2 regions of the Stenotrophomonas sp. STEN240 genome follow, and region 2 is predicted to be linked to the other one. Evidence: riboswitches for the same ligand, from Rfam matches in the RefSeq annotation. Region 2 holds a riboswitch; the other holds the start of a gene.
The links. Region 2 has a riboswitch for thiamine pyrophosphate ahead of thiC (phosphomethylpyrimidine synthase ThiC). Riboswitches for the same ligand answer to the same signal wherever they lie in the genome.
Positions count from the first base shown of each region.

Region 1 (15,556 bases), on a different contig from region 2:
GCGCCGTGCCAAGGCATGGCCATCGACCTTGCCGTGACACATCAGCTGCTGGATGAGTTCGGCGCGCAACATGTCATCGCTGTCCAGCTCCAGGCCACGCCATACCGGCACGCCGCCTTCGGCAACCTTGGCTTCCCACTCCTTGAGATCACGCGGGTTCTGGCTGTAGCTGCTGTCGATATGACTGATTGCACTGACCCCCAAGCCCAGCAGATCACTGTCGGCGTGGGTGGTATAGCCCATGAAATTGCGATGCAGACTGCCGGCTCGTTGCGCGCGCGACAAATCCTCTTCCGGCAGCGCGAAATGATCCATGCCGATGTACTGGTAACCGGCAGCCGACAGCCGCTCCACCGCCAGCCCCAACAGCGCCAGCTTCTGCTCCGGATCAGGCAGATCACGGTCCTGGATCTGCCGCTGCGCCTTGAACATATGCGGCAGGTGCGCGTAGCCATAGATGGCCAGACGATCGGGGCGCGCGTCGATCACCGTATCCAGCGTGCGTCCGAAGCCGGCCAAGGTCTGCAGCGGCAGGCCATAGATCAGATCCACGTTGACCGAACGCATGCCGTTGTCGCGGCAGGCCTGGATGATGGCCATCGTCTCGTCCACCGCCTGTATGCGATTGATCGCCTGCTGCACGGCCGGATCAAAATCCTGCACACCCAGGCTGGCACGGTTGAAGCCCAGCTCGGCGAGTACCGCGATATCGTCCACGCTGACCGAACGCGGATCCAGTTCGATGGAAAAATCGCGCGCACTGCCCTGGCTGAAATTGAACAGGCGGTGCAGGCCATCCATCAGCCGGCGCAGCTGCTCGGGCGCCAGAAAGTTGGGGGTGCCGCCACCCAGGTGCAGCTGCACCACCTCGCGCTCGCGCGCGAACAGCGGTGCCAGCCAGTCGGCTTCGACCAGCAGCTGATCAACATAGTGTTCGCCCTTGCTGCGGTCACGGCTGATGACCCGGTTGCAGCCACAGTAGAAACACGGGCTGCTGCAATAAGGCACATGCACATACAGCGACAACGGCCGGCCGGCCGCATTGCTGCGCGCCACCGCCGCGCAGAACTGCGCCTGCCCATAACCATCATGGAAGTGCGGCGCGGTCGGGTAGGAGGTATAGCGCGGCCCGGGCCGATCATGCCGGCGCAGCAGGTCGGCATCGAAGGTCCAGCCCAAGGCGTTGGAGGTCGTCGGCAGCGGCATGTTCATGGCTACAGCTTGCCCGCAACGCCAGGGCCCCGCCTTGAGCTGGATCAATCCAGCCGCTTCCTGAACAGGCGGGCCCAACTCCGTGTATCAGTGGAGTTAGAGAATCGGGAACGAGGGCGCGTGATAACGCCGCCAGATCGAGCCGGCAACGCGCGCCGCCGCCTCATCGGCCAGCGCCTGCATTGCCGGATTACCCAACTCCGCGGTGGTCTGGCTGAACAAGGCCAGCCAACGCTCGAACATTGGCCACTCCAGGCCGGGAATGGCCAGGTGCTTGGGCATCGGTGCGCCGTTGAAGCGCGAGGTCCCGCGCAGCAGTGCTGACCAGAAGTCCACCAACTGCTGCAGGTGCTGCTCCCAGTCGTGCACGCGCGCCTCGAATATCGGGCCCAGCACCGCGTCTTCGCGCACCCGCGCGTAGAAACGCCGCACCAGAAGCTCAACTTCCTGCTCACTGCATACATCCGGCCCTGCCCGCACCACCCACCTCCTGTTATTTGCCCAAACCAGCGCTATCGCCCCGCCCTGCTTGATCAGGATCAACGACGGCGCTCCGCACAGCCCCTAGCCTTGCAAACCGGGTTGCCAGCGGCGCCATGAAACCGGCGCTGCCATCCACCCAATTCTATTCCTTCGCCATGAGGCCCCCGGGAATCCACGATGACTGCCCCCGCCGAACACGACAGCCGCCGCGCGCTACCCATGATCCAACTGCTGGGCGCCGTGGCCTGGCCCAGCTTTTTTACCGCGGCGGTGATGTCGGCGGTGTTCTTCGCCTTTATCGATCCACTGCAGCTGCAGCAGATCAGCTTTCCGCACTACGTGATCAGTCGTGAGCTGGGCTATTCGCTGGGCTTTTTCATGTTCTGGGCAGGCACTCTGTGCGCCTGCGGAGTGACCGCGCTGCTGCTGCGCCCGGCGCGCGAGCCGGAGGAGTCCTTCGAATGAGGCCGGTGCGCAGCATCGGCGAAGCCAGCGCCAAGTCGTCCCGCAGCCGCGACAGCATCCGCCAGCTCACCACCACGGCGATGCTGGCCGCGTTTTACGGCCTGCCCTGGCTGCAATGGAACGACACTCCCTGGCTGCTGCTGGATATCGATGCGCGCCAGTTCCAGATCGCCGGTTTCCAGATGCAGCCGGAGCAGTCACTGCCGCTGCTATGGCTTGCCCTGGCGGCACTGGCCCTGCTGTGCCTGGCTACCAGCCTGTACGGCCGCCTGTGGTGCACCTATGCCTGCCCGCAAACGGTATTGACCCGCCTGTTCCGCAAGCTGACCGGCCTGACCGCCTTCAAGGGCCGGATGGCAGCGCTGGGGCCTCCGCTCAGGCAGGCCCTGTGGGCGGGGATCGCGCTGTGGACCGGGATCAGCTTCGTCGGCTACTTCACCCCCATCGCGGATCTGGTGCAGGGCCTGCTCAGCTTCTCGCTCAGCGGTTGGGAATGGTTCTGGATCAGCTTCTACGGCCTGGCGACCTGGGCAAACGTGGTCTACCTGCATGAACAGGTATGCAGCTACCTATGCCCTTACAGCCGCATACAGACCCTGATTACCGACACACGCACGCCGGCCATCCAATACAACGCCCCACGCGGCGAGCCACGCGGCCCGCGCGCGCTGGACAACGCCAGCGTGTTGCACCGTTCACGCGGGCTGCTCGACGCCACCACCGCCGCCGACTACGTGTTCCGTGCTGCGCATCCGGCGATCGCCGGCGCCATGCCCAAATTCAGCCCCGTGCACCTGGGTGACTGCACCGATTGCAGCGCCTGCGTTGCGGCTTGTCCTATCGGGCTGGATATCCGCAACGGCCACTCACGCAGCTGCATCGAATGCGGCAACTGCATGGATGCCTGCGACGATGCCATGGCCGCCAGCCACTACCCGTTGGACCTGATCCATCGCGCCCGGCCGATAACCGATGACGCGGGCGCCATATCTGGACTACGCATCAAGCCGCTGGTGTTTGCCGGCATCGCGCTGGTGTGCATCGTGCTGGCGGCACTCACCGCTACCAGCATTGCAGGAGCGGCGTAAGCGGCGAGGCTTACCTTGCTGGAATCTTTGCCATCCATGCAATCTATTGATCAGCCAGCTTCGCGGCTTACGCCGCTCCCACAAAAGCCTTGCGCTGACGATCTGCTTGCTTCGCGGCTGACGCCGCTCCCACAAAACTCTTGTGCTGGAGCCAGTACACTCGCCGCGCATGCATACCCTTGAAGATCTGAAAAACGGCTCGCTCGCCGGCGCCCACACCGTCCGCCTGGTAAACCAGGGCCTGACCGAATTCCCGCTGGCCCTGTATGCCTTGGCCGAAACCCTGCAAGTACTGGATCTTTCCGGCAACCAGCTCACCTCCCTGCCCGATGAGCTACAGCGGCTGCACAAGCTGCGCATCCTGTTCTGCTCCAATAATCCATTCACGCAGTTGCCGGCTGTACTTGGCGCCTGCGAGCAGCTGGAAATGATCGGCTTCAAGGCCTGCGCGATTACGCACGTACCCGAACGCAGCCTGCCGCCGCGGCTGCGCTGGTTGATTCTCACCGACAACCAACTCAGTGAACTGCCGGCAGCACTTGGCCAACGCCCGCGCCTGCAGAAGCTGATGCTCTCGTGCAACCAACTCACTGCCCTGCCCGATCTGAGCGATTGCAAGGCACTGGAGCTGCTGCGCATTGCCAGCAACCAGTTCAGTGCAATTCCAGCAACCCTGCTTGCACTGCCGAACCTGGCATGGCCAGCATTGGCCGGCAATCCGCTGACCGCCGAGGCCGAGCAAGCCGCGCTCGCCGATGCACATCACCACGCCATCAACTACGACGACCTGGAGATGGACGCACTGCTGGGCGAAGGAGCGAGTGGACACATCCATCGCGCCACCCGTAAACGCAGCGGCGAGGCGGTTGCGGTCAAGGTCTTCAAGGCGGCATTCACCAGTGATGGCACGCCACAGTCGGAACTGGCCGCCGGTCTCGCTGCCGCCGGCCACCCGAATCTGCTGGCGCCGTTGGCGGTGGTTGAAGGGCACCCGCAAGGCCGTCTGGCGGTGGCGATGCCGCTGCTCCCGGCGGTGTACGTCAATCTGGCTGGCCCGCCCAGCCTGGCCAGCTGCACGCGCGATATCTATGCGACCGATACACGCTTCACGCCCGCCATCGCCGAACGCCTGCTCGCCTGCATCCGCGCCGCACTCACCCATCTGCATGCGAACGGCGTACTGCATGGCGACCTGTACGCCCACAACATCCTGTGGAACCCGACCACCGGCGAGGCCGTGTTGAGCGACTTCGGTGCAGCGATGTTGAGCAGCATGTTGCCGCCCGCACAGCGCACGCAGCTGCAGGCAATCGAATGGCGCGCATTTGCGCACCTTGAAGATGAGATCAGCGCGCGAACCGGCATCTGACAGCAGGCTTTGCCTGCTCACAGGCGGGCGCCAACCTGCACCGCGCGCGCCACCTCCCTCTGCCACCCATAAACCCGTCGCAGAGGGGATTACAGCGCCAAGCCGCAGGTTGCAGGCGACCGGCAACAAATCGCGGAAAACAAAAAAGCCCTGATTTCTCAGGGCTTTAGTGCTTGCCTCATGGAGGCCTGGGTCGGAATCGAACCGGCGTACGCGGATTTGCAATCCGCTGCATAACCACTCTGCTACCAGGCCAAACAACTTGCATCGTCGAAGCGATACACCACCTCGACATGAAAAGACCCCGCTGCGGGGGCCCTTTCAGATTTGGAGCGGGAAACGAGACTCGAACTCGCGACCTCAACCTTGGCAAGGTTGCGCTCTACCAACTGAGCTATTCCCGCGTGGTGTGCCGCGCATATTACAGACTTCACCGATGATGCGCCAGCGCTTTTAACAATTTCTTTCACATTGTGCGGGTGGCTGAAGGGGCTGGGTGCGGGCGGTGCTGATGAGCCGCAGGGGCTGGGGCGGCCTGGACGCTTGTACGGGTGAGCCCTTTGCCGAGCATGGCTCGGCGCTACGATGCTTTACGGGTGAGCCCCCTGCCGAGCTTGGCTCGGCACTGCGATGCTTTACGGGTAAAGCCCTTGCCGAGCATGGCTCGGCACTACATTGGTGCCGTCTCCCTTTCACGCGGCCCGAAGGGAACTTGGTGGGCTGGCTTTTTGCTGGTCGCTACAACTGACGTACCATCGCGCCTCTCTCGCATCACCTGCCCCAGCCTGTCCTGATGATCCAGCAACCGCACCGCGTGCAAGGCCTCAACAACGATGAAGTGGCCGCTGACTGGCCCGCCATCGACGCGCCCGAGCTCGCTTGGCTGCAGAAGCATTACCCGCAGCTGCAAGCCGACAGCCAGCTGCTCTGGCACAGCCCGCGGCCGATGTCGGCCGCTGCCATCGTGCAGAGCGCGCGCGGCAAACTGTTCATCAAGCGCCATCACCGGCTGGTGCGCAGCGCTGCCTGCCTGGAAGAGGAACACCGGTTCATCCAGCATCTGGCCAACCATGGCGTGCCGGTGGTCACCCTGTTGCAGGGCAAGGATGGCCATACCGCCATCGAACACGGCGATTGGACCTATGAACTGCACACCATCGGCGAAGGCGCGGACCTGTACCGCGATGCGCCGTCGTGGACCTTGTTGACCGATATTGAACGCGCACGCGCGGCCGGCCGCATGCTGGCCACCCTGCACCGCGCCTCGGCCAGCTACCAGGCGCCGCAACGCAGCACCCAGCTGCTGGTCGCACGAGATGAGCTGATCCGCGCCGAAGACCCGATCGCCATCCTCAAGGCCGACCTGCCCAACCGCCCCGGCCTGGCCCGTTACCTGGCCCGCATCCCCTGGGAACAGCAACTGCAGCGCAACGTCCTGCCCTGGCACAAGGGCCTGGCCCAGCGCCTGCAGGCCGAGCCGCAGCTGTGGGCACATAACGACTGGCATGTTTCCAACCTGCTTTGGGGCACCGACCAGCACGCCAACGAAGTCAGCACGGTGCTGGATTTTGGGCTGGCCTCGCCCACCAGTGCCCTGTTCGACCTGGCCACCGCCATCGAACGCAATGCGATTGCCTGGCTGCAACTGGAACGCGGCAACGACGCGGTGCGCATCGATATCGCACTGGCCCTGCTCGAAGGCTACCGCCAGGTCCTGCCGCTGTCGGCCGAGCGCGTGCACCTGCTGGCCGACCTGCTGCCGATGGTGCATTTCGATTTTGCACTGTCCGAAGTGGAGTACTTCGAAGGCATCACCGGCTCGACCGCCAACGCTGATGTCGCCTGGCAACCGTTCATGCTCGGCCACCCGCAATGGTTCGGCAGTACCCCTGGCCAAGCCCTGCTGCATGCCCTGCACGAGGCAGCCTGAAGCAGGCCGGCTCGCAAATCGTTCGCATTTGTAGTGAAATGCCCCCTGAAGCGGGGGTGCCTGGAATGCCAGGCTGAGAGAGTCCCTTGGAACCTGATCCGGTTTGCACCGGCGTAGGGAGCTTTGAGCAGCAGTCGTAGCGCCGTCACCGGCGCTGCGCATGCACGCCTTCGCTTCGTCTCCCTTGTTGTCTGAAGACGAATCGAATGAACCGCTGCCTGCGCCCCACGTTGTTGTCCCTCGCCCTGAGCACTGCCCTGCCGCTGTATGCCAGCGACACCGGCCTCGATGCGGCCGCCGAACACTCCCCGACCGAACTTGCCGCCGTGCGCGTGCAGGCCCACCAGCCGGAAGCAGACAACGCCCGCGTCAACAGCTTTGGCAGTGGCGACTGGAAGAACACCCCGGCTTCAATGAACGTGCTGGATCGTGACCTGCTCGACCACCAGCAGATCCGCTCGCTGTCCGAACTGGCCAGCAATGACGCCTCGCTCGGTGATGCCTACGCGCCGGTGGGTTATTACCAGAACATCGCCATCCGCGGCTTCGCGCTGGACACCGCCACCGGCTACCGCTTCAACGGCATGTCCATTGCCGGCGAACAGCGCCTGGCACTGGAAAACCTGCAGTCGGTGGAAATCCTCAAGGGTGAGGCCGGCCTCGCCGCCGGCGTGATGGCGCCGGGCGGCATCATCAATTACGTCGGCAAGCGGACAGCGGAAGTGCGCACCCTCACCCTGGGCAGCGATTCCGAAGGTTCGCGTTACGCGGCCATCGACGTCGGCCACTGGCTGACGCCGCGCTTCGGCCTGCGTTTCAACGCAGCCTGGGATGACAGCAAGTCCTATATCGAACATGCCGATGGCCGCCGCAACTTCTATGCACTGGCAACCGACTGGCTGATCGGCGAACGCGGCAAGCTTGAAGTGGACGCCAACTACCAGACCAGCATGCAGCGCTCGGCCTCCGGCTATCAGCTGCTGGGGGGCAGCACGTTGCCGACCGGCGTGGACCGCGAGCACATGCTCGGCTACCAGCCGTGGCAGCAACCGGTGGGTATCGCCAGCACCAACATCACCGCACTGCATACCTACGATTTCAATGCCAACTGGCAATCGCGCGTTGCGCTCAGCCACAGCCGCACGGTGATCGACGACAACGTCGCCTTCGCCTACGGCTGCTACTACGCCGCGCAATGCGCCGACGGCAGCGTGCCCGGCAACTACTTCGCGCCCAACGGCGACTACGACATCTACGACTACCGCAGCCCGGACGATACCCGCCGCAACCAGGAACTGCGCGCCGAGCTGCGTGGCAGCTTCGACACCGGCAGCTTCGGCCATCAGCTGATGCTGGGCGCTGACCAGTTCCGCCGCACCGTGGACAAGCGCCGCAACGTCAACGAGTACGTCGGCACGGTCAACATCCACGACAACCGCCTGCCGGTATTCGAACCCTCGCCGCTGCAGCCCGGCGCATCCGCACGCCGCCTGGACAGCCGCCAGACTGCGGTTTTCGCACTGGACCGCATCCAGCTCAATGAAGACTGGCAGTGGCTGGCCGGCGGCCGTTACGTGCGCCTGGACGAACGCGCCTACGACAAGCGCGGCAACCCGCAGCGCCGCAGCCGCCTGTCGCGCTTCCTGCCGCAGACCGCCGTGCTGTGGAAAGCCAGCGACAGCCTCACTGCCTACGCCAGCTATGTCGAAGGCATTTCCTTGGGCCAGGAGGCACCGTTCTGGACATCGAATGCCGACACCTTCCTGCCGGCAGTGCAATCGCGCCAGCTCGAAGTCGGCGTCAAGTACGCCAGCAGCGAACAGCTGAACCTGGGCGCGGCACTGTTCCGCACCACCCAGCCGTATCAATACGCGAAACCCGACAACAGCGATGTCGGCTACACCTTTGTTGAAGAGGGCAAGCAAGCCCACATCGGCCTGGAACTGACCGCCAACGGCCAGCTCAGCGATGCGTTGCAGATCATCGCCAGCGCCAGCGTGCTGCAGGCGCGCGCACGCGATACCGACACGCCAAGCTACCAAGGCCACCAGCTGGTCAACGTGCCCAAGCTACGCGGCAGCGTGCACCTGAGCTATGCCCTGCCCTTCATCGAGAACCTGGACCTGACCGGCGGCTGGCGTTATGCCTCGGCCAATACCGCGCGCGCCGATGGCGCGGTGCGCGCCCCCAGTTACAGCGTGTTCGATGCCGGCCTGCGCTTCCAGCACCAGCTGCAGGGCCACGCGGTGAGCTGGAACCTGTCGGTGGACAACGTCTTCAACCGTTTCTACTGGCGCGATACCGGCAGCAGCATGGGCGATTACTACCTGTTCCCGGGTGCACCGCGGCAGGCCCGCGTATCGGTGAGCTTCGCGCTGTGAGCAGCGCCATGCTCGAATGGTCGGCCGCGCTGTGCAGCATCCTCGGCGTCTGGCTGATGGCGCAACGGCGCATGGTCGCCTGGCCGGTCGGCCTGGTATCGGTGGCGTTGTACGCACTGGTGTTCATCGAGGCCAAGCTCTACTCGGACAGTCTGCTGCAGGCCGCCTTCGCCGGCTTCCTGCTGTATGGCTGGATCAACTGGCGCCGGCACGCCGCCGATGAAGGCAGCGTGCGTATCGTGCCCCTGTCATGCAGCAAGATGCTGCGTGACCTCGGCATCGGCCTGCTCGTTGGTATCGCTTTGGGCGCCGGCATGCACAGCTTCACCGATGCCTCGTTGCCATGGCTGGACGCGATGCTGACCGGCCTGAGCCTGGTCGCGCAGTGGTGGCAGGCACGCCGCCACACGGCCACCTGGTGGCTGTGGATCGTGGTCGACGTGGTGTACGTGGGCGCGTACCTGTTCAAGTCACTGCATGTGACTGCCGCCCTGTATGTGTTCTTCCTCGGCCTGGCCGTGATCGGGCTGCGCGCATGGAGTGCAGCGGCCAACACCTCCGCTGCGGAACCCGCGGCGCACGGCGCGCGCTGATCGCGCCTTCGCATCGCCATTGCTGCCGGCACCGGCAGCAATGGCTGCAGGCAAAAACGCTGGACAATAAAAAAGCCCCGTCAGGGGCTTTTCTTTGCCTGCAGATATCACATGGAATCTGCAGGCCATTATCTGGAGCGGGAAACGAGACTCGAACTCGCGACCTCAACCTTGGCAAGGTTGCGCTCTACCAACTGAGCTATTCCCGCGGATTGAATGTGACAGCCGCCAAGCGGACAACCAGCATTCGAAGATGTGTTGCAAGACTGGAGCGGGAAACGAGACTCGAACTCGCGACCTCAACCTTGGCAAGGTTGCGCTCTACCAACTGAGCTATTCCCGCAGGCTTGCTACATCTATTTACTCATCAGCCCACAAACCACACGGACCAATGCTTGAAACTGGAGCGGGAAACGAGACTCGAACTCGCGACCTCAACCTTGGCAAGGTTGCGCTCTACCAACTGAGCTATTCCCGCTTGGGAGGCGAAATTCTACATGCATTGGCAGCAGTGTCAACAGCCTGTTCACTTTTTAACTGCGCCGTTGCGGGCAGCTTTTTCATCTTCACGCAGGCTCGGCCAGGCCGCCCGCAGATACTGCAGTGCCGACACCAGGGTCAGCATCGCGGCGATGGCCAGCATCCAGTCGCCAATATGGAAAACCACGGCGCCCATCCAGATATCGGTGAACGGCGTATTCGGCGATACCGAGTACAGCAGGCACAGCAGCGCCACCATCTGTGCGGTGGTCTTGACCTTGCCGATCATCGCCACCCGCACCTTGGCACGCTGGCCAATTTCGGCCATCCACTCGCGCAACGCCGATACCGCGATTTCACGGCCGACGATCACCGCCGCCCAGAACGCCATCCACGGCGTCGGGTGCCCCTGCACGATCAGGAACAAGGCCACCGCCACCATCAACTTGTCCGCCACCGGGTCCAGGAACGCGCCGAACGCCGAATGCTGCTCATACCGCCGCGCCACCCAGCCATCCAGCCAGTCGGTGATTGCCGCCAGGCCAAAAATCGCCGCCGAGGCGAAATTGGTCCATGCGTAGGGCAGGTAGAACACCAGCACCAGCACCGGGATCATCATGATCCGCAGCAGCGTCAGCCAAGTGGGGATGGTCAATTTCATTACAACATTACTCCGCTGCCGGATCGGGTACCGACAGACCATGAAGGTTAGCGTAGATACGCGCGGCGAGGGCGGCATTGATGCCTTCCACGCGGGCAATTTCCGCCTCGCCGGCCGCCTTGAGCCCGGCAATTCCGCCAAAATGCTTGAGCAGACTCGCGCGTCGACGCGGGCCGATGCCCGGAATGTCTTCCAGCTTGCTGGTCATGCGCGCCTTCTGGCGACGCCCGCGGTGGCCGGTGATGGCGAAACGATGGGCTTCATCGCGCACCTGCTGAATGAACTGCAGCGCCGGTGAGGCCGCACCAGGACGCAGTTCGCGACCATCGGGCAGTACCAGCGCTTCATGCCCGGCGCGACGCTCCACGCCCTTGGCAACGCCAACCAGCATCACCCCTTCCACGCCCAGGTCGGCCAACGCCGCCTGTGCCTGCGCCAACTGTCCGGCACCACCGTCGATCAGCAGCACGTCCGGCAGCACCCCACCCTCTTCCACCGCGCGGCGGAAGCGACGGTCGATGGCCTGACGCATGGCGGCGTAATCGTCGCCCGGCTCGATGCCGCTGATGTTGTAGCGCCGGTACTGCGCGCGTACCGGGCCAGCCGCATCGAACACCACGCACGAAGCCACCGTGGCCTCGCCCATGGTGTGGCTGATATCGAAGCACTCCACGCGCTTGACCGGCTCGGCCAGCCCCAGCATCTCGCGCACCGCTTCGCTGCGCGCCTGCTGCGCGCCGGCGCTGTCCATCTCGGCAATCAAGGTGATCTGCGCGTTGCGGCTGGCCAGTTCCACATAACCCGCACGTTCGCCACGCACGTTCCACTTCAAGGCCACCTTGCGCTCGGCCGACGCGCTGAGCGCGGCCTCGATCATCTCCGCATCCGGAATCTGCCGATCCAGCAATACTTCGGCCGGCGGCTCATGCTCGACGTAGTACTGCGAGACAAACGCCGCCAACACTTCCTCGGCACTGTCTTCGCCATTGGTGCGCGGGAAGAACGCGCGCGTTCCCAGATTGCGACCGTCGCGGAACGCCAACAACATCACGCAGGCGCTGGCGCCCTGCGTTGCGCAGGCCAGCACGTCCAGATCGGCTGCGCGTCCATCCACATATTGGCGGTTCTGCATGCTGCGTAGCGAAGCCACCAGATCGCGCAGCCGCGCGGCGCGCTCGAACTCCAGCGCATCGCTGGCCTGCTGCATGGCCTGCATCAATTCGTCGGCAAGCTGGTCACTCTTGCCTTCCAGGAACAGCGCCGCACGCCGCACCGATTCGTCGTACTCGGCCTGCGCCACCAGGTCCACGCAGGGCGCGCTGCAGCGGCCGATCTGGTACTGCAGGCAGGGGCGCGAGCGGTTGCGGAATACGCTGTCCTCGCAGCTGCGCAGCTTGAACAGCTTGTGCATCAGGTTCAGCGTCTCGCGCACCGCGCCCACGCCGGGATACGGCCCGAAGTAGCGTCCAGGTATCGCACGCGGCCCACGATGCAGGGCGATGCGCGGCCATTGCTCGCGGGTCAGCAGTACCTGCGGATAGGTTTTGTCGTCACGCAGTGACACGTTGTAGCGCGGCGTCAGCGACTTGATCAGCTGGTTTTCCAGCAGCAGCGCTTCGGCCTCGTTGCGGGTGACGGTGACGTCCATCCGCGTCACCTGCGACAGCATCATCATGATGCGTCGACTCTTCGGCGAGCCATTGAAATAACTGCCAACGCGCTTGCGCAGCGCACCGGCCTTGCCCACGTACAGGAGGGTGTCGTCGGCAGCGTACATCCGGTACACCCCCGGCGCGGTGCTTAGCGCCGCGGCAAAGGCCTTGCCATCGAACTCATTGGCGACTGCGTCGGTCATCCTTCAATCGGCACTTCACTCAGTTCGCCGCTGAGTGGATCAAAACGCAAAACGGCATGCGCGTCAGCCTCTGCAATCCAGATGGCGCCGGCCGCCACCGCCAACGCCGCCGGGCCATGCAGGCGACGCGGCAGATTGACGGTAGACAGATCGCCGCCGCCCAGCCGCAAGGTACGCAGCGTGCCGTTGCCCGCATCGGCAATCCACAACAGCGGCGAGTCCGGCCCCATTGCCAGCGCCAATGGGTATTGCAGGCGCGCGCGCAGGCGCGGCCCATCGACGTTGCCCGATTCCCACGGGCCCTGCCCGACCAGGGTCTGCACAAGATCACCGCGCAGCTGCACCGAGCGGATGGCCGAACCCAGCGAGTCGCAGACGTACAGGGTCTGCTGGACCGCAACCAGGCTGCTGGGTTGCGCGAACGCTGCCAGATGGCCGCTGCCGTCGCGCACTTCCACCGCACCGGCACCCGCCCGCCAGCGCAGCTCACGGCTGCCCAGGTCGTAACTCCAGATGTGGTTGTCGCCGGCCATGGCGATGTGGATCTGGTTGTCAGCCACAGCCACTGCGGCCGGATGATTGAGCGGGCTGTCCCAGGGCTGGGCCAGCACGCCGGCGCGCGGATCGCCCGCACGGCCGTTACCGCACAAGGTATCCACCTGCCCGCTGATCAGGTTGATGCTGCGCAACGCATGGTTGCCGGTATCGGCCACATACAGGATCTCGCGCACCAGCGCCAAACCCTGCGGACGATTGAACGCCGCCTCGCCAAGCCCGCCATTGATCAGATCGGCACTGCCCAGGCCGAACTGGCGCAGCACGCGCCCGGCATGGGTGCATTCAAGAATCCGGTGATGGCCGGTGTCGGCCACGTACAGACGATCGGCAGTTGCCACCAGCCCGGCCGGGAACAGCAACGGCAGGCGCGGCTCGGCGTTGAGTTCGCGTATGCCATCGTCGTCCAGCGGCCGTGTCACGCCTTCGCACAATGTGTTCAAGGCCCGCTCCAGGTCGCCAGTCGCGCCTACCAGCCGCTCAGTCTCCTGCCCGTAGGCATCGAGCAGCACCAAGGTCGGCCAGGACTGCACCTCGAACCGGCGCCACGCATCCCATTGCGCATCCAGCACGATGGGCGCGCTGACGCCCTGCCGGCGCAACAGCTTCAAGGCATGCTGCGGCTCGCGCTCGAACTCGAATCGCGGCACCTGCACCACCAGCAACTGCACCCGGCCTGGGTTGCGTGCCTGCCAGCGTTTGACCTCGGCCAGGCGCTGCATGCACCACACCGATGCGCCGTTGACGAAGGCCAGTACCAGCGGGCGGCCACGCATATCCTGCAGGCTTACCGGTGCGGCATTGAGCCAGATAGCGGAAGTGGGCAGTTCCAATACGCGGGTTTCGTTCATGCAGGGATTATGCCGGAGTCCTCGCGCCGCGACAGGCGACGCACCGTGACCTGGGCCGCAGCATCGATCAGTGCCCAACTGTGCTCGAAATCTTTCACATCACCGTAATAGGGATCCGGGATCACCTCGCTGTGGGTGATTCCGGCCCACGGCAGCCATGGCACCGCACGCGAGGCCAGGCCCGCAGGCGCCAATGCCTGGGCGTCGCGCAGGTTGTCGCCATCGGCGCACAGAATCAGGTCGTACTCTTCGAAATCCGCAACCAGCAGCTGGCGGGCACGCTGGCCGGAAATATCCACGCCATGGCCGCGGGCGCAGGCAACGGCTCGGGGATCCGGGCTGCGCCCGGCATGCCAATGACCGGAGGTGCCCGCCGAGTCGACCTGCACCCAGCCATCCAGCCCGGCCTCGCCGAGCCGTGCGCGCAAAGCGCCCTCACCCATCGGCGAGCGGCAGATATTACCCAGGCATACCACCAGCAACTTCAAGGCGCTGCCCGCATCTGCACTTCGGCGCGCAGTAGGTCTTCCGGGGTATCAATGCCCGGCGGGAACGGCGCGGGCGACAACGCCACGGCTATCCGGTAACCGGCCTCCAGCACCCGCAACTGCTCCAGCGACTCGATCTGCTCGAGGTTGCCGGGCGGCATGGCCGCAAACGTCTGCAGGAAGCCTGCACGGTAACCATAGATGCCGATATGCCGCAGCCACTGTGCCGGCGGCAAGTTGTCGCGACTGCGGGCGAAGCCATCACGGTGCCACGGAATCGGGGCACGACTGAAGTACAACGCGTCGCCCTGGGCGTTGCGTACCAGCTTGACCACATTGGGATCGAACAAGGTGGGTGCGTCCTCCACCAGCGTCGCCAAGGTGGACATCGGTGCGCCACTATCGGCAAGGGCCGTCGCCACCGCACGGATGCCGGCAGCGGGAGCGAACGGCTCATCCCCCTGCAGGTTGACCACGATGACATCGTCCGCCCAACCCGCTTGGCGGGCGCATTCGGCCAGGCGATCGGTACCGGAGGCGTGTGCCGGGTCGGTCATCGCCACGTGTATGCCGGACAAACCCGCCACCGCCTGCGCGATGCGCGCATCGTCGGTGGCTACCCAGACTTCGCGGGCCCCGGCCGCCAGGGCGCGACGCGCCACATGCAGCACCATCGGCTCGCCGGCGATAAGCGCCAACGGCTTGCCCGGCAGGCGGGTGGAGGCATAGCGGGCCGGAATGGCCACCACAAATTCAGCAACAAGGCTCATTTCAACTCCTTCCAACAAGCAGCATGGCCGCCCCTATCAGGCGCGGGCCAACTTACCCAGACGATCCAGCAAGGCAATCCAGAACGCTGCCGGCAGCTCGGCCTGCAGCGGCACCGCGTAATGCCAGGCGGTGGCGAATGCCTGACATTTAACGGCATCCTTTTCGGTCATCAACAGCGGCAACTCGCTGCCGAACGACAGGTCCTGCGGTGTATAGCGATGATGATCGGCGAAAGCATGCGGCACCACGCCGATATCGCGGCTGCGCAACATTTGAAAGAACCGCTGCGGGTTGGCGATGCCGGCCACCGCATGCACGCGCAGCCCAGCGAAGGCCTTCAAGGGCTTGTCGGGGCCGCCATTCTGCGGCCGCGC
Region 1 covers NZ_JBRRBO010000008.1:78,917-94,472, forward strand. The annotation lists gene hemN (oxygen-independent coproporphyrinogen III oxidase) at 1-1,206, opposite strand, end outside; gene ACVOKO_RS05625 (group III truncated hemoglobin) at 1,309-1,695, opposite strand; gene ACVOKO_RS05630 (hypothetical protein) at 1,873-2,160, shown strand; gene ACVOKO_RS05635 (4Fe-4S dicluster domain-containing protein) at 2,157-3,248, shown strand; gene ACVOKO_RS05640 (leucine-rich repeat-containing protein kinase family protein) at 3,418-4,617, shown strand; tRNA gene ACVOKO_RS05645 (tRNA-Cys) at 4,799-4,872, opposite strand; tRNA gene ACVOKO_RS05650 (tRNA-Gly) at 4,946-5,021, opposite strand; gene ACVOKO_RS05655 (phosphotransferase enzyme family protein) at 5,411-6,547, shown strand; TPP riboswitch at 6,590-6,684, shown strand; gene ACVOKO_RS05660 (TonB-dependent siderophore receptor) at 6,754-8,928, shown strand; gene pnuC (nicotinamide riboside transporter PnuC) at 8,937-9,521, shown strand; tRNA gene ACVOKO_RS05670 (tRNA-Gly) at 9,655-9,730, opposite strand; tRNA gene ACVOKO_RS05675 (tRNA-Gly) at 9,789-9,864, opposite strand; tRNA gene ACVOKO_RS05680 (tRNA-Gly) at 9,924-9,999, opposite strand; gene pgsA (CDP-diacylglycerol--glycerol-3-phosphate 3-phosphatidyltransferase) at 10,048-10,662, opposite strand; gene uvrC (excinuclease ABC subunit UvrC) at 10,670-12,517, opposite strand; gene ACVOKO_RS05695 (hypothetical protein) at 12,514-13,923, opposite strand; gene ACVOKO_RS05700 (low molecular weight protein-tyrosine-phosphatase) at 13,920-14,411, opposite strand; gene kdsB (3-deoxy-manno-octulosonate cytidylyltransferase) at 14,408-15,181, opposite strand; gene lpxK (tetraacyldisaccharide 4'-kinase) at 15,218-15,556, opposite strand, start outside.
Region 1: it holds a riboswitch for thiamine pyrophosphate, as region 2 does, so the genes downstream of both, ACVOKO_RS05660 (TonB-dependent siderophore receptor) here and thiC (phosphomethylpyrimidine synthase ThiC) in region 2, are expected to answer to the same signal.

Region 2 (15,556 bases):
CGCGATGTTCGTCGACCGCATCCTGTCCACCCCGATGCGCTACCCCTGCAACTACGGCTTCGTGCCGCAGACCCTGTGCGGCGACGGCGACCCGGCCGACGTGCTGGTGGTGCTGCCGCTGCCGCTGGTCCCGGGCTCGGTGGTGCGCTGCCGTCCGGTCGGCGTGCTGAAGATGAGCGACGAGGCCGGTAGCGACGAGAAGATCCTGGCCGTGCCGGTCGCCAAGATCTTCAGCGGCTACGCCCATGTCGAAGACATCGCCCAGGTGTCCAGCCACTGGCTGGAGCGTATTGGCCACTTCTTCGAGCATTACAAGGATCTGGAAAAGGGCAAGTGGGTCAAGATCGAAGGCTGGGGCGACGCTGCTGAAGCCAAGCGCATCCTGGTCGAAGCTCACAAGAGCTACCTCGCCACCCAGGAACAGGACGTCTGATTTGCCCTGCGTGCGGTCGTAATACCTGGCCCCGCGCAGCGACAACCATCACGTTTTCCTTGCAGAGGGCATGACCCTTTGCCAGCGAGCAGCTACATTGACAGGCCGGTTTCCGGCCTGTTTTTTGTTCGGATTTTGCGTTTTGTCCAAGGGGAAGTGTCTTGCGAATCCTGTTAGTCGGCGGCGAAGCCAGCCTGTCGGCCGAGCTGCTTGAGTACATCGGCGATCTCGGCGACGAGTGGGAAGTAGAGTCGGTTCCGGACGGCAGCGCCGCCATCGTTGCGGTGTCCTCCGCCACGATCGACGCGGTCATCGTCGCCCCGGTGCTGCCCGACCTGGCCCCGGCCACCCTGCTCGGCCAGATCCGGACACTGCGCCCGGAAACCATCCGCATCGCCCTGATCGATGGCGACAACAGCCAGCGCGTGCCTTCGGCGCGGATCATTGGCGTGGCCCATCGCTTCCTGCCCCTGCCGCTGCCGCCGGAAGTCCTGCTTGAGGCGCTGACCAGCCTGGAAGAACTGCGCGAGCTGCTGGACAGCCCGCGTCTGCGCCAAGCCATCGGCCGCATCGAGAAGCTGCCCTCGCCGCCGCATCTCTACCTGAGCCTGATGCACGCGCTGGAAGACGACGAGGACAGCAACGCCGCGGAAGTCGCCAAGCTGGTAGCCGCCGACCCGGCCATCGCCGCCAAGGTGCTGCAGCTGTCCAACTCGGCGTTCTTCAACAATGGCCGCGCGATCTCCGACCTGCGCGGCGCGGTGACCCGGCTGGGCATGGCGACGCTGCGCGACCTGGTGCTGGCCAGCGAAGTCTTCGCCCTGCCGGGCATGTCCGGCCCTGATCGCAACGCCATGCAGTCACGCGCGCTGCTGGCCTCGCGCCTGGCCGCCAAGATGCTGCCAGCCGCCAGCGCCGAGCTGGGCTCCACGGCGGCGCTGCTGGCCGATATCGGCCTGTTGCTGCCCGGCGTGCGCGACGAGCGCCAGCCTGCCGATGCTGAAGAAACCCGGCCCGGTCACGCCGAAGCCGGTGCCTATCTGATGGGCCTGTGGGGCCTGCCGATGCCGATCATCGAAGCCGTCGCCTTCCAGCTGCAGCCAGGCCGCTCCAATGTCCGTAGCTTCTGGGTGGCCGGTGCCGTCCACGTGGCTAGCGCGCTGGCCTCCGGCAGCGAGGTGGATGAGCAGTACCTGGCCCGCGTCGGCGTGCTGCCGAAGCTGGAGCAATGGCGCGCGATAGCCGATGAAATGATGGGCTTGAGCGTCGACGCCTGAGCCTGATCCGCAGCAACTGCGGGACAGCGATTGAATGACAACGGCCGCAGATGCGGCCGTTGTTGTTTGTGTGGATCGAACGCGGCAAGCATTGCCAAGACTGCTGCCTTGGGTGGTTCTGCCAGGTGCCGGCTGCGCTGCGCTTACCCGGGCTAATTGCCCGAGCTACGAATGCTTCATGTGACTCTGCTGCCCTAGCTGCGCTGTGCATACCCCGGCTACGGACTTGAGCGCGTTGCAGCAGCTTGCATGACTTCCGTGATGCGACCGCAGTCTTCGCTGATCCGCGCAAAGAAAAAGGGTGGGCCTTTCGGCCCACCCTTTGTCATGCATCACAGAGCTTCGATGGATCAGAAGCGCTGGGTGTACTTCATGTACACGTAACGACCGATGTCGAAGCCGCCGTAGTAGGCGTAATCGCTGTTCGGTGCCGAGTACTGCAGCGCACCGCGGTGGTTGAACAGGTTGTTCGCACCCAGAGCGATGGTCGCATCCCACGGCGCCTTGTAGCTCACCTGCAGATCGTGGAAGGTGTTGGAACCGGTGCTGCGCAGCGGAGCCTTCTCACCGTTCTGGTAACGGTTCGGCTGGTCGCACCAGCCATCAGCCAGGGAGACGCACTTCTCGTTCATGCCCGAGTAGTAGCGCGCGGTGTAGTTGACACCCCAATCGCCCAGTTCCCAGTTGACGCCAAGGTTGGAACGCACGCGGAAGATACCCGGGCTGCCAACGAAGCCGCTGGTGATGGTCTCACCGGCCGCATTCTGACCCTGCTCGTCATACTTGGCGACGTAGGTGGTCTGCCAATCCAGGCTGATCTGACCGATGGCCAGTTCCGGCAGACGGTACTTCACACCCAGGTCGTAACCTTCGGTTTCCATCTGACCCAGGTTGGCCAGGCCATAGAACAGCTGGGTGATGTGACCGTCGGCAGCACGCACGATGCCGTTGCAACGCGCTGCATCGCCCAGCACGTAGCAATCACGCAGGATGCGATCGACGCTGTCGGTGATGATCATGTCGTTGATCTGGTAGTTGTACCAGTCAAGCGAGATGTCCAGACCCTGCACCCAACGCGGGCTCCACACCATACCTACCGTCTTGCTCTTGGAGGTTTCCGGCATCAGGTTCGGGTTGGAGCCCGAGATGAACTGGTCCGGGGTGGCGCACGGCCAGGTGGTGCACGGCTCCAGGCCCTGACCCAGCTGGACGTAGTTCGGAGCAACACCTGCGGTGGTGCAGGCAGGGCTGCCAGCGATCGAGCCGGCAACGCCGACAGAGCACGGATCGGTGTACTTCTCGAAGCTCGAGCCGGTGCCGCCGTACATGTTGTCGACCGACGGAGCGCGGAAGCCTTCAGCGTAGGTACCGCGGACCAGCAGTTCGTCCAGCGGACGCCAGGTCACGCCGAACTTGCCGTTGACGGTGTCACCGAAGTTGCTGTAGTCCGAGTAACGGCCAGCAACGTTGATGGTCAGTTCCTTGGCGAAGGCCATGTCGGCCAGCACCGGGATGTTCAGTTCGAGGTAGACCTCGTCCAGATCATACTTACCATTGGTGGTGGTCTGTGCCAGACCGGTGTACTCGCCCGACTGCATGAATGCGTCCGGGACGAAACGACCTTCTTCTTCACGGTGCTCAACGCCAATGGCGAAGCCCAGATCACCAGCCGGCAGGGCCACGATCGAGCCAGCCAGGTCAGCGGTGAACGAGGTGGTCTTGGTCACGCCGGTGGTGGTGAAGGTCGGGAACAGGAACGTCTGCAGATCCTTGTTGTCCAACGAACCCGGGCCAGCAACGCCGGCCGGCAACAGCGGGTTCCACGCCAGGCAGCCATCGATCGGCTTGGCCGAGGTGCCGCAACGGGCAACGCCGTCAGCATCGATGAACGACTGGCCCAGGGCCTGACGTGCAGCGATCAGGCTCATGTCGCCGTGGTTGGTCTTGGTCGACTCGTTGCGGTTGAACAGCGCGCCGACGTTCCAATCGAACGACTTGCCGGCGAACTCGAAGAAGCCGCTGACGGTCGGCGCGAAGCGCAGGGTCTTCAGCTTGCTTTCGGTGGTGCGCGGCATTTCCCACAGGCGGCGACGGAACTCGACGTCCTGGCCGATCGGGTTGAATGCGCTACCTGCGGTCAGCGGGGTGTCGAACGCCTGCGACTGGTACGGATAGCCGGCAATCTGCTGGTCCGTGGTGCGCTCGTTGTACAGGATGTCGGCGTTGAACGACACGTTGTCGGTGAAGTCGTAGTTAGCGTTCACATAGACCGACTTACGCTCGATACCGGTCTGCAGCATCATCTGCTGGTTCGAGTTTGCGAACTCGGCGCCGGTGATCGGGTGGTAGTCGTTCGGGTTCTTCGGATCGCCACCCGGGTTCAGCGTCTGCCAAACCGGGTTTACTTCGCCTTCCTGCTTGATGCAGTCGTTGAACACGCGCGGGTCGCACCACGTGCCGTTCTGGCTCAGTGCGCTCCAGTCAGCGGTGGTCGAATTCGGGCCCTTGGCGCCGCCCTTCGAGAACCAGCGATCCTTGGCCATCACCGGATCCTGCTTCGAATACTCGGCAGACAGGGTGATGCCACCACGCTCGCCTTCCGAGCCCATGGTGAAGGAGTACTGGTTGGTCTCGCCGTCGCCTTCGCCGAACTGGCCGAGATAGACCTGGGCTTCAGCACCGTCGAAACGCTTGCGGGTGATCACGTTGACCACGCCGGCGATGGCGTCCGAACCGTAGATGGCCGAGGCGCCGTCCTTCAGCACTTCAATACGCTCGATGGCCGACATCGGGATCTGGCTCAGATCCTGGTAACCGCCCGAGGTAGCGCCAAGACGCTTGCCGTTCATCAGCACCAGGGTGCGGGTAGCGCCCAGGTTACGGATGTCGATGTAGTAACCACCCACGTTCTCGCCCGAAGCCAGGGCTTCCGAACGCGAGATTGCCGGGGAACCGGCCGAGGTCATGTTCTGCAGTACGTCTGCGACCGAGGTGAAGCCCTGCTTTTCCAGGTTCTCACGGCTCAGGGTCAGGATCGGCTGCTGGGTTTCCATGTTCGCGCCACGAATGCGCGAGCCGGTGACTTCCAGGCGATCAAGAGTGGTGGCACCGGCAGCAGCTTCCTGCGCCGACGCAAAAGAGGGGGTCAAGGCAATAGCAATGCCGGCCGGGAGCAAGCCCAACCGCACTGCAGAATTACGAAGCTTCATCAATCTCTCCAAAGAGCTAAAACAAACGACAAAGTTAGCGGTGTGTTAAACACCCCTGAACGTTACGTTCGTACTGCCGCCTTGGTTTTGCTCAAGCCATCCTTAAACTTTGCCGAATCTGGCCTCAACGCAATTGGCATCTCCCGGTACTGCGTTGCGGATGCACCGAAACGTGCACGAAAAGCACGCGCAAAGCTGCAACAGTTATCAAATCCGCTGGCAGAGGCCACTTCACCGATCATCATGTCGGTATCGCGCAACAGCATCGCTGCACGTTCCAGTCGCAGGCGCGCCGACAGTGATTGCGGGCTTTCTTCATACAGTGCCTGGAAGGTCTTGGACAGATACCAGCTGGAGAAGTTGGTCAGCTCGGCCAGCTCACCAATGCGCACGACGCGGTGGCTGTTGCCTTCCAGATACATGCGCGCACGCTGCATGCGGCCAAATACCTGACGCTTGCGGATGCGCGAGCGGCCCGGGCAGCGCTGCACGGTGCCGGCCAGGTCACGCTGCAGGGAGGCAAGATGCAGCAGCAAGGGCCGCAGCTGATGGATGGTGGCGCCCGGCGCCTGTGCTTCGCGCCACAGGCGCAGCGCCAGCCGCGCCTCACCCAGGCTCATGCGGCCACGTCCGGTATAGACGCTGCTGTCGGCCAAGGTGCCCAACATGCGCAGCGCATCGGCATCCAGGCTGATACCAATGCACATGCCATCACGGCCCGCCTGGATCAGCGGGCGCGATTCCTTTTCAAAGGCAATCCATTCGCGCTGACGCAGGCGGAACTTGCCCTCCTTGGATTCCACCCAGGCGGTGCCACGCAGCTGCAGCCATACCGTGAATACCGTGCCGGAGGTCTGCAGGCTGCCCAGCCGGGCCACGCCGACACAGGCCGGACGCGGTCCATCCTCTGCCTGCTTTTCGAACGAAACCGACTGACCACGATCCACCCACGAAACCTGCCGCATGTCGCACACCATCGTTTGCCTTCATTGGGCGAACGTTTTGCCAACTTTGGCGGCGTTGGTCAGGAAAGTCCGGCGAGAATGCTCCGAATTCTTCCCGATAGAGCGTACGAAAAACTTCCGAAGGAAAATTTCCTTACGGCGACAACCACTTAGCCAAGCCCATCACCCGTCGAGGTGCGCGCAGGGGAATGCGCATCATCCCAATATCGGCGCTGTCGGTGAGTGCCAAGGCAATGAAAACCGCACTGCCATCCGGCGCCAGGCTCAGCCCATTGCCGGCACTGAAGCGCTTTGCGTCCAGGCACTGGCTGGTCCCGTCGCCGGCAATGGCGGTGAGCCTGCTGCTGCACTCGCGGCTGATGTCCTGGTACTCCACCGCACCATGGGCAGCGACTGCCCAGGTGCGGTAACGCCAGCGGCTGGGCAGCTCGGCATGCACTGGTTCAACGCTGTCCGCCGCCAGGTCCGGCGCCGCCTGCCACAGCCCACCGCTGGCCAGACGCGTGAACAGGATGCGTTGCCCGGCACGGTCATAGCGCACCTGCGATACCCCTTCCAGCGAAGCTAGCCGCTTCCACGGTTGTTGGCTGCGATCAAACAGGGTCAACGTCATGCGCTCCTCATCGCCCCGCTCCACCACCAGCAGAGTATCGGGCGCTGCGCCGTAGACCGCCTGCAGCGGCTCAGCCGCCGGTACGGCCAGCTTCACCCAATGCCCTTCCTCCGGTGCCACCTCATAGATGCCGGGGGCGCCGTCGGCATCACGCCCGGTCACCAGCAGATGCCGTCCATCGGCGGCCCAGTCCATTGGCTGGCGCGCCTCCGGCCGCACGCCTTCCAGCACCTGCAACGAAGCCGGCTCATTCAAACGTGCCCACCACAGTGCGAACGTGCCCGAGCGGTCGGACGTGAACGCCAGCTGCGCGCCATCGGGCGACACCATGGGTTGCCCATCACGCGCCGAGGAGGCAAACAGCCGTTGCGGCGGCCCACCATTCGCGCCCAGCGGAATGCGGAACAGGCCGGACTGGAACTGGCTGCGCATGAAGGCCAGGTTGCCACCGCCGCGCGATACCGCCGGGCTCTGCGCGTTATCGATACCCATGTCGCGCAACAGCCGGGTAGCCACATCCAGCCTGTACAGGCGCGATTCGCTGTCGATGCGCCGGCCGAACACCATCTCGTCCGAACCCAGCCAACTCCAGCCGCGGATCTCCGCTGCGTCGTCGGTCAAGCGCTGCGCGTTGCTGCCATCGGCATCCATCATCCACATATCGCCTACCTGTGGATTGCGCACAAAGCCGATCTTCTTGCCATCGGGCGAATAGCGCGGTGCATAGTCGAAATCGTCGGCGCCCATCGCGTACTGCAACGAGGACCAGCGCCCGGATGCCAGGTCCAGGCTGCGGATACCACGGCTGGCATAACGCCCGGTCATCGAGCCGAACAGCAGGCTGCCGCCATCTGGCGCCCAGTCAAAGCTGAGCATGTCGGTGCCATCGCAACGGGTGACACGGCGCAGGCCGGTACCGGTAGCCGATACCACCAACACCTCGCAATCACCCTGCGGCAGGAACCGGGCGAATGCGACGCTGCGGCCATTGGGCGACCACACCGGGAAGCGGTCCGAGGCGCCCGTCGGCGTGGCCAGCAGCGGTGTTGCGGTGGCATTGCCGACGCTTTGTATCCAAAGGCTGGAGCGGTTGTCGCGCTCGCGTGCGAACACCACCAAGGCACCGTCGGGTGAAAGCGATGGGTTGACCTCCACATCCTCGGTGGCGGTGATCAGCCGATACGGACGCGCAGGGCTGCCCAATACGCGATTGCCTTCGGCAACCGTCGTGTCCTGCGCTGCCGGCGCAGCACGACCCCACAGCAACCAGGCCATCACCACGGTGCTGAGCAGCAGGACGATACCGAGCACCAGCAATACATGACGACGCAGCCGGCGGTGCTTGCCGCGTACACCAGGCTGCACGGGTGCAACGGCGGCCTCCGCTACGGAAACTCCGCCTGCCGTGGGCGCATCGATCGTTGCCGCGTCAGTACTCGCTTCCCACGCCACCGGCGCCAGCAGGCGATAGCCGGTCTTGGCGATGGTTTCGATATAACCTGCGCCCTCCTCCGCACCGGTTGCGGCAAAGGCCTTGCGCAACTGGGTAACGGCTTGGGTAAGCACGTCGTTGGTCGGCATGGTGTCCGGCCAGACCTCGGCGAACAACTCCTCGCGCGTGACGACCTGCCCGGGATTACGCGCAAGCGCCAGCAACACGCCTACCGATTTGGGAGTGAGCCGTGGGGTTTTGCGTGTCCCTGGCAGATGCACCTCACGTGAGGAGAGCACCACCAGACACTCACCGACGCGCAGTCGGTCAGAGCTATTTTTTTCTGTGAGATTCAGTGCCATCGCGGTCAATCAAGTCGCTGGCGGACACTCATCCTGTGTCCAGCTCGCCGGGCTCAAGCCCTATAAGCCGCCAAGTTCCGCAAAAGGCATCAACGCAAAGAGCAAATGTTTCGTCTGAAATGGATATTACTCTACTGGCGTTCCCCGCGTGCCTGCACGTGGATGACATCAGGCTCTCTCTCGCCGACGTAATTACATAATCAGCTACATGATTCGCGCCGTATGGCGCGATTTTTTTATCTAGCGTTCAGTTTTCTCGGCCTTGTAAATGGTCAGGCCTACCAGCCTGGAAACCACCAAAGCTACGTACATAACGCCTGCAAACTGCTCCAGCATCACCAACCCGCGTGCCTGCGGATGTACCGGCACGACGTCGCTCAGGCCTACCCCTGACAACAAGCTGAAGCTCAGATAAAGCAGCTCTACCCAGCTCCTGAAATCACCCTCGCTGGTGGCGACAAAACTGCCTGGGTAGAAGTGCTGACAGACCGAATAAGCAAACGCGAAAGCCCAGGCCAACAAGGTGAAGGTGGCACCCGCCGCGAACAGCTCATCGCGCGTGACCTTGTGGTCCTGCAGCATGTAGGCGATCAGGCTGCACGAGGTGTAGAAGTACAGCAGGCACTCGAACACCTGCGACACGGCAATCAGCGAGTGCCGTTCCAGCAATGCCCCGGCGATGGAGAACACCACCGCCGGAACGGCCAGCGTCAACGCCATCCAGATGCCCAGCGGGCTGCGCCGCACCACCCACACCGCCAGGCCCAGCACCACCATGCCAAACACGCCGAACAAGGCGCGCCCGGCCGGGGTATGTTCCATGGCCGGGTACAGCAGCACGCCCAGCAACTGCACCGCCAGCAGCCAGGCCGAGGGATGCTTGCGCGCCATGACGATCCATCTCAAGCGCGAATACATACGCTTCCTTCTCGCTCACTGGCCAATGCTGCGGTGGGTTGCGGGCGTGTTGCCGGCCGAAGCCGGTGTCAGGGCGTCGACTTGGCCGACATCCCGGCACGGTACGGGTAGTCGGCGAAGATCGCCGCCACCGCCGCATCAATCCGCTCGCCCCGCTGCTCAGGCTTCATCCGCCCTACCGTGCCGACCGCGACGCCTTCCCAGACCAGACGCTTCTGCCGCGCATCGACCACATCGACATTCAAGGTGCCTTCGGTGTACTGGCGCACATCGGTACGATCACGCCAATAGGGCACGGCGACATAGCTGCGCGCGCGGTAGCTGTAGTAATAGTCGTAATCCACTTCCGGCATGGTGGTGACCTGGGTCTTGTCCTGCAGATAGGCGTTGAGGTTCACCCAAAGATCCGGATTTGCTTCATCAAACACATAGCCGCGGGCCTCCATCTGCGTGCGCACCGACGCACGGATGCGGTTGCTGGTGATGGTGGTATAGCCGTGCTGTTCAAGCGCCAGCGGGCTGAAGAACGCAAAACTGCGGTAGCGCGAGAAGTCGGCGCTGGGATCGGCCTGGCTGGCGACACGCGGGGTGCTGGCGCAGGCGGCCAGCAGAAGCAGCAACGAGACGACGAAAAACCGTGCAATGACGCGAGTTTTCATGGCAGACCCCTGGTGTGGACGGCTGCAAGCTAGCACGTCCGTACCCGTCCCGGCGTCAAGTGGCCAGCAGGGCACCCGACAGGATGCCCTGCTACCGGTTGCCGCCTTACTCGACGCGGTAAACCTGCGCGCCCTGCTCACGGAACTGCGCCGACTTTTCAGCCATGCCTGTCGCCAGCGCCTGCGCTTCCTCCACACCCTGCTCGGCCGCGTACTCGCGCACGTCCTGGGTGATTTTCATCGAGCAGAAGTGCGGGCCGCACATCGAGCAGAAATGGGCCAGTTTGTGCGCGTCCTTGGGCAGGGTTTCGTCGTGGAATTCCTTGGCCTTCTCCGGATCCAGCCCGAGGTGGAACTGGTCTTCCCAGCGGAACTCGAAACGCGCCTTGCTCAATGCATTGTCGCGGACCTGCGCGCCGGGATGGCCCTTGGCCAGATCGGCGGCGTGCGCTGCGATCTTGTAAGCCATGATGCCGTCGCGCACGTCCTGTCGGTTGGGCAGGCCCAAGTGCTCCTTCGGCGTCACGTAGCAGAGCATCGCCGTGCCGTACCAGCCGATCATCGCCGCACCGATCGCACTGGTGATGTGGTCGTAGCCTGGCGCGATATCGGTGGTCAGCGGCCCCAGCGTATAGAACGGTGCTTCGCCACACTCCTGCAGCTGCTTGTCCATGTTCTGCTTGATCAGCTGCATCGGCACGTGACCTGGGCCTTCGATGATGGTCTGCACATCGTGCTTCCATGCAATCTTGGTCAACTCGCCAAGTGCTTCCAGTTCGCCGAACTGCGCCGCATCGTTGGCATCGGCAATGCAGCCTGGGCGCAGCCCGTCACCGAGGCTGAAGGACACGTCGTAGGCCTTCATGATGTCGCAGATGTCCTCGAAGTGGGTGTAGAGAAAGTTCTCCTTGTGGTGCGCCAAGCACCACTTGGCCATGATCGAACCACCACGCGAAACGATGCCGGTAACGCGTTTGGCAGTCAGCGGCACATGCCGCAGCAGCACGCCGGCATGGATGGTGAAGTAGTCCACGCCCTGCTCGGCCTGCTCGATGAGCGTGTCACGGAAGATTTCCCAACTGAGTTCTTCAGCGCGGCCATCCACTTTCTCCAAGGCCTGGTAGATCGGCACCGTGCCGATCGGCACCGGCGAATTGCGCACGATCCACTCGCGGGTTTCATGGATGTGTTTGCCGGTGGACAGATCCATCACCGTATCGCCGCCCCAGCGGATGGCCCACACCAGTTTTTCCACTTCCTCGGCGATACCGGAAGACACCGCGCTGTTGCCGATGTTGGCGTTGATCTTGGTGAGGAAGTTGCGGCCGATGATCATCGGCTCGCTTTCCGGGTGGTTGATATTGTTCGGCAGCACCGCACGACCCCTTGCGATCTCGTCACGTACGAATTCGGGCGTGATGATCTGCTGGATATTGGCGCCAAAGCTCTGCCCCGGATGCTGTGCAAGCAGGCCGGCATCGCGCACGGCATCCAGCCGCTGGTTCTCGCGGATGGCGACATATTCCATCTCCGGGGTAACGATGCCGCGGCGCGCGTAGTGCATCTGGGTGACATTGGCGCCGCCGATGGCGCGGCGCGGCAGCATGCGCCCCGGGAAGCGCACCGCATCGAGCCTGGCATCGTGTTGGCGGGCACGGCCGAAGTCGGAACTCAAACCCGCAAGCTGCTCTGTATCACCACGTTCCTCGATCCAGCGTGCACGCACCGCTGCCAGTCCGGCGGCAAGATCGATATTGGCCTGCGGATCGGTATACGGGCCGGAGGTGTCATATACGGTGACCGGCGGGTTCTCCTCCCCGCCAAACAAGGTGGGCGTGCGAGTCTGCGCGATCTCGCGCATCGGTACCTGCAGGTCCGGGCGCGAACCACTGACGAAGACCTTGCACGAGCCGGGAATCGGCCGGGTCACGGATTCGGAGAGTTGCTGGGCCTGTTGCTGCAGGCTGGGCTGTGCATTCATTGGCATTCGTCCTGGTCGATCCGCACACGGGGTGCGAAGGCCACGCGAGGGATTCGCATGGCGGAACGAAGCGAAGGCGCACGCTACCCGCACACGGCCCATTACGGGCGCAGCGGCTGGCAGCACACGAAGCTTCCCTACGCCGGTATGAGCCGGATCAGGTTCGAAGGGTATGTCTCAACCGCGACCCAATGGCCGCGGTACCCCCGCTTCGGGCGCCATTAGACCTGCAATCGGCGGGAAAGCCAACCCGGCAAAAAGCCGGCTGTGGCGTGCATGCACGTGTTTAACCGCAGTGCGACAGACCGCAGCAGCTGGCCCTGCATTAACCCAGCGCTGCGTGGGCCACACCCGCGCAGACGGCGCGCTAACGCAGTCGTGACGCCAGATTACATAGCATTCGCTCATGGGCCCTTCCAACGCCGCCCGCGCGGCAATTGCCGGCCCGCCCTCCTGACCCCTGCTGGGGCGCCCGCCGGCTGCCCTGCCGGCCCGGGCGAGTTCCTCTCGCCCACCTGATCGGAGAAGCTCCTCGATGGTGTTCCGTGTCTCCATTGCGCTGGTCGCACTGCTGGTGCTGATTGCCGGCTTCGCCCCCGGGCCCTTCAACGACGTGGTCCAGGCCATGCTGGGCCAGGTTGTGCGCGGAGCAGGGTGGATGTACCTGCTGATCGTGTTCCTGACCCTGATCTTTCTGATGTATCTGGCGTTTGGCCGCTTTGGCAGCCTGCGCATCGGCGGTGAAGATGCCGAACCGGATTTCTCCCGCGCCAGCTGGTTGTCGATGCTGTTTGCCGCCGGCATGGGCATCGGGCTGGTGTTCTGGGGCGCCGCCGAACCCATATCGCACTTCGTCAGCCCACCGGAAGGGTTGCCGCCGCAGAGCATGGACGCCGCGCGCGCCTCCATGCGCTATGCGTTTTTCCACTGGGGCCTTCATCCCTGGGCGATCTATGCACTGATCGGGCTGGCGATGGCGTGGTTCCAGTACAACCGCAACGGACGCGGTTTGATCAGCGACATGTTGCAACCCATCATCGGCCGCCATCATCGCGGCTGGTTCGGCCAGCTGGTCAACATCGCCGCAGTGGTCGCCACGGCCATCGGTGTGGCCACGACACTTGGGTTCGGCACCATCCAGATCGCCGCCGGCCTGCAGCGCGTGTTTGGCGTCAAGGCAGGGGTTCCCCTGCAGATGACGGTCATCGCGGTGGCCTTCGTCCTGTACATGCTTTCAACTACCAGCGGCGTTGATCGCGGCATCAAGTGGCTGTCCAACTTCAACCTGGCACTGGCTGCACTGCTGCTTGCCGCACTGCTGGTGCTTGGCCCCACCGGTTTCATCTTCGACACCTTCACCACCACGCTCGGTTCCTATCTCAACCAGTTGGTGACGATGAGTCTGCGCATGTCGCCTTTCTCCGGCAGCACCTGGGTCGCGGACTGGACCATCTTCTACTGGGCCTGGTGGATTGCCTGGGCACCGTTCGTCGGCGCGTTCATCGCACGTGTGTCGCGCGGCCGCAGCGTGCGTGAGTTCGTGGTGGGCGTCGTGCTTGCCCCCACCCTGCTGGGCTTCCTGTGGTTCTCCGTGTTCGGCGGCACCGCGTTGTGGTCGCAGCTGTTCGGCCATGCGGACCTGGTGCAGGCGCTCGGCAATGGCTATGAAACCGTGTTGTTCACGCTGTTCGACAGTCTGCCCGCCTCGCTCTGGCTGTCTGGGCTGGCGCTGGTACTGCTGGTGATCTTCTTCGTGACATCGGCCGACTCGGCGGTGCTGGTCCTCGCCAGCATGTCCACCGACGAAGCCGGCGACCCGCCGTTGTCACGCAAACTGGTCTGGGGCGTCGCCGTTGCGCTTATTGCCGCCGTGTTGCTGCTCGCCGGCGGACTGGAGGCGTTGCAGGGCATGATCACCATCGCCGCGCTGCCATTCGCGTTGCTGATGGTACTGGTGATGGTGTCGCTGTACCGGGTGCTTGATGCCGAACACAACCGCCAGCGCCGGCTTGCGCTGCGCACGCGGCACATTGTCGAGGCCTGGATCGAGCGTGAGCAGGCTGCGCAGGAAGAAGCACGTGCGGCGGGTGAGCATTCGTCAGGCTTGGACAAGTAGACGGAAGCTGCGTTGGGTTGTGAATCAACGCGGTGCGTGCAGCTGGCCAGGCGTCCAGTTGCGTAGTGCTTCTGAACAATTGGGTGACAAGGACGGCAGCGAAGCGCTACCCCTCCCCAACCCTCCCCTTCGCTGCGCGAAAGGGAGGGGGTAGAAGCGGCTCCGTCGCCATCTTGTAGATCGCCAAGAACGGCCCCTCCCCTTCGCTACGCGAAAGGGAGGGAGTAGAAGCGGCTCCGCCGCAACCTTGCAGATCGCCAAGAACAGCCCCCTCCCTTTCGCGCAGCGAAGGGGAGGGTTGGGGAGGGGTGCTCTGGCTCTGGCTCTGGCTCTGCCCCCGCCACAACCCCAAGCAGCAAGGCTCAATACCCCGCCGCCTGCCCATCCTTGCGGCTTTCCGAAGCACCGTAGTAAACGCCGCTGTCCGGATCACGCATGATCGCCTGGTAGCCGCCGTAGGGCCCATCGGCAAACACCACGCGGTGACCTTTGCGCATCAGGCTGCGTACCGTTTCATAGGCAAACCCGGTTTCCAGATTGACCTCGCCACCATCGCTCATCGCGGTGGCCTGCCCGGTCGGTTCGGTTGAGCCCTCGTGCTGGATGCGCGGCGCATCACCGGCCTCCTGCAGGTTCATGCCGAAGTCGACCAGGTTCATCACAATCTGCGCATGCCCTTGCGGCTGCATTGCACCGCCCATCACGCCGAAGCTGGCGAACGGCTTGCCGTCCTTGGTGATGAAGGCAGGAATGATGGTCTGGAACGGCCGCTTGCCCGGCGCGTAGCCATTGGGATGATCTTTCTGCAGCACGAACATCTCGCCGCGATCCTGCAGGATGAAGCCCAGGCCGGGCGGAGCCATGCCGCTGCCCATGCCGCGGTAGTTGGACTGGATCAGCGACACCATCATGCCGTCGGCATCGGCCACGGTCATGTAGATGGTATCGCCCTCTTCCAACTGCTTTGGCGTGCCCGGCTGCGCTTCTTTCAAGGCCTTGTCCATCGAGATCAGCGCACGTCGCTGCGCGGCATAATCCTTGGAAATCAGCCGCTGTACCGGTGCCGGTGAGAACGCGGGATCGGCATAGAAGCGGGCGCGGTCGGCGAATGCCAGTTTCTTGGCTTCGACAAACAAGTGGATGTGCTCAGGCGAGCCAAACGGAATCTTCGAGAAATCGTAGCCTTCCAGCACATTGAGAATCTGCAGTGCGGCGATGCCCTGGCTGTTCGGTGGCAGCTCCCACACGTCGTAACCACGGTAGTTGCTGCTGACCGGCTCCACCCACTCGCCCTGGTGTGCAGCCATATCCTCGTAACTCAGGTAGCCGCCATTGGCTTTGAAGTAGTCACCAATGTTGCGGGCGATAGCACCCTTGTAGAACGCATCGCGTCCACCATCGGCGATCTGCTGCAGGGTATTGGCCAGATTCGGGTTGCGCCACATCTGCCCCTTGCGCGGTGCGTGGCCGTCAATGGTGAACTGTTCTTTGAAACCCGGATACGGCGACAGCCTGGGCACCGAGCGGTCCCAGTAGTACGCAATCACCTCGGACACCGGGTGACCGTTGCGCGCATAGGCGATGGCCGGTG
Region 2 covers NZ_JBRRBO010000010.1:58,433-73,988, reverse strand. The annotation lists gene ppa (inorganic diphosphatase) at 1-433, shown strand, start outside; gene ACVOKO_RS06715 (HDOD domain-containing protein) at 595-1,710, shown strand; gene ACVOKO_RS06710 (TonB-dependent receptor) at 2,061-4,919, opposite strand; gene ACVOKO_RS06705 (helix-turn-helix transcriptional regulator) at 4,982-5,884, opposite strand; gene ACVOKO_RS06700 (winged helix-turn-helix domain-containing protein) at 6,018-8,291, opposite strand; gene ACVOKO_RS06695 (ion channel) at 8,532-9,209, opposite strand; gene ACVOKO_RS06690 (DUF4136 domain-containing protein) at 9,278-9,868, opposite strand; gene thiC (phosphomethylpyrimidine synthase ThiC) at 9,975-11,849, opposite strand; TPP riboswitch at 11,966-12,067, opposite strand; gene ACVOKO_RS06680 (BCCT family transporter) at 12,385-13,965, shown strand; gene ggt (gamma-glutamyltransferase) at 14,328-15,556, opposite strand, start outside.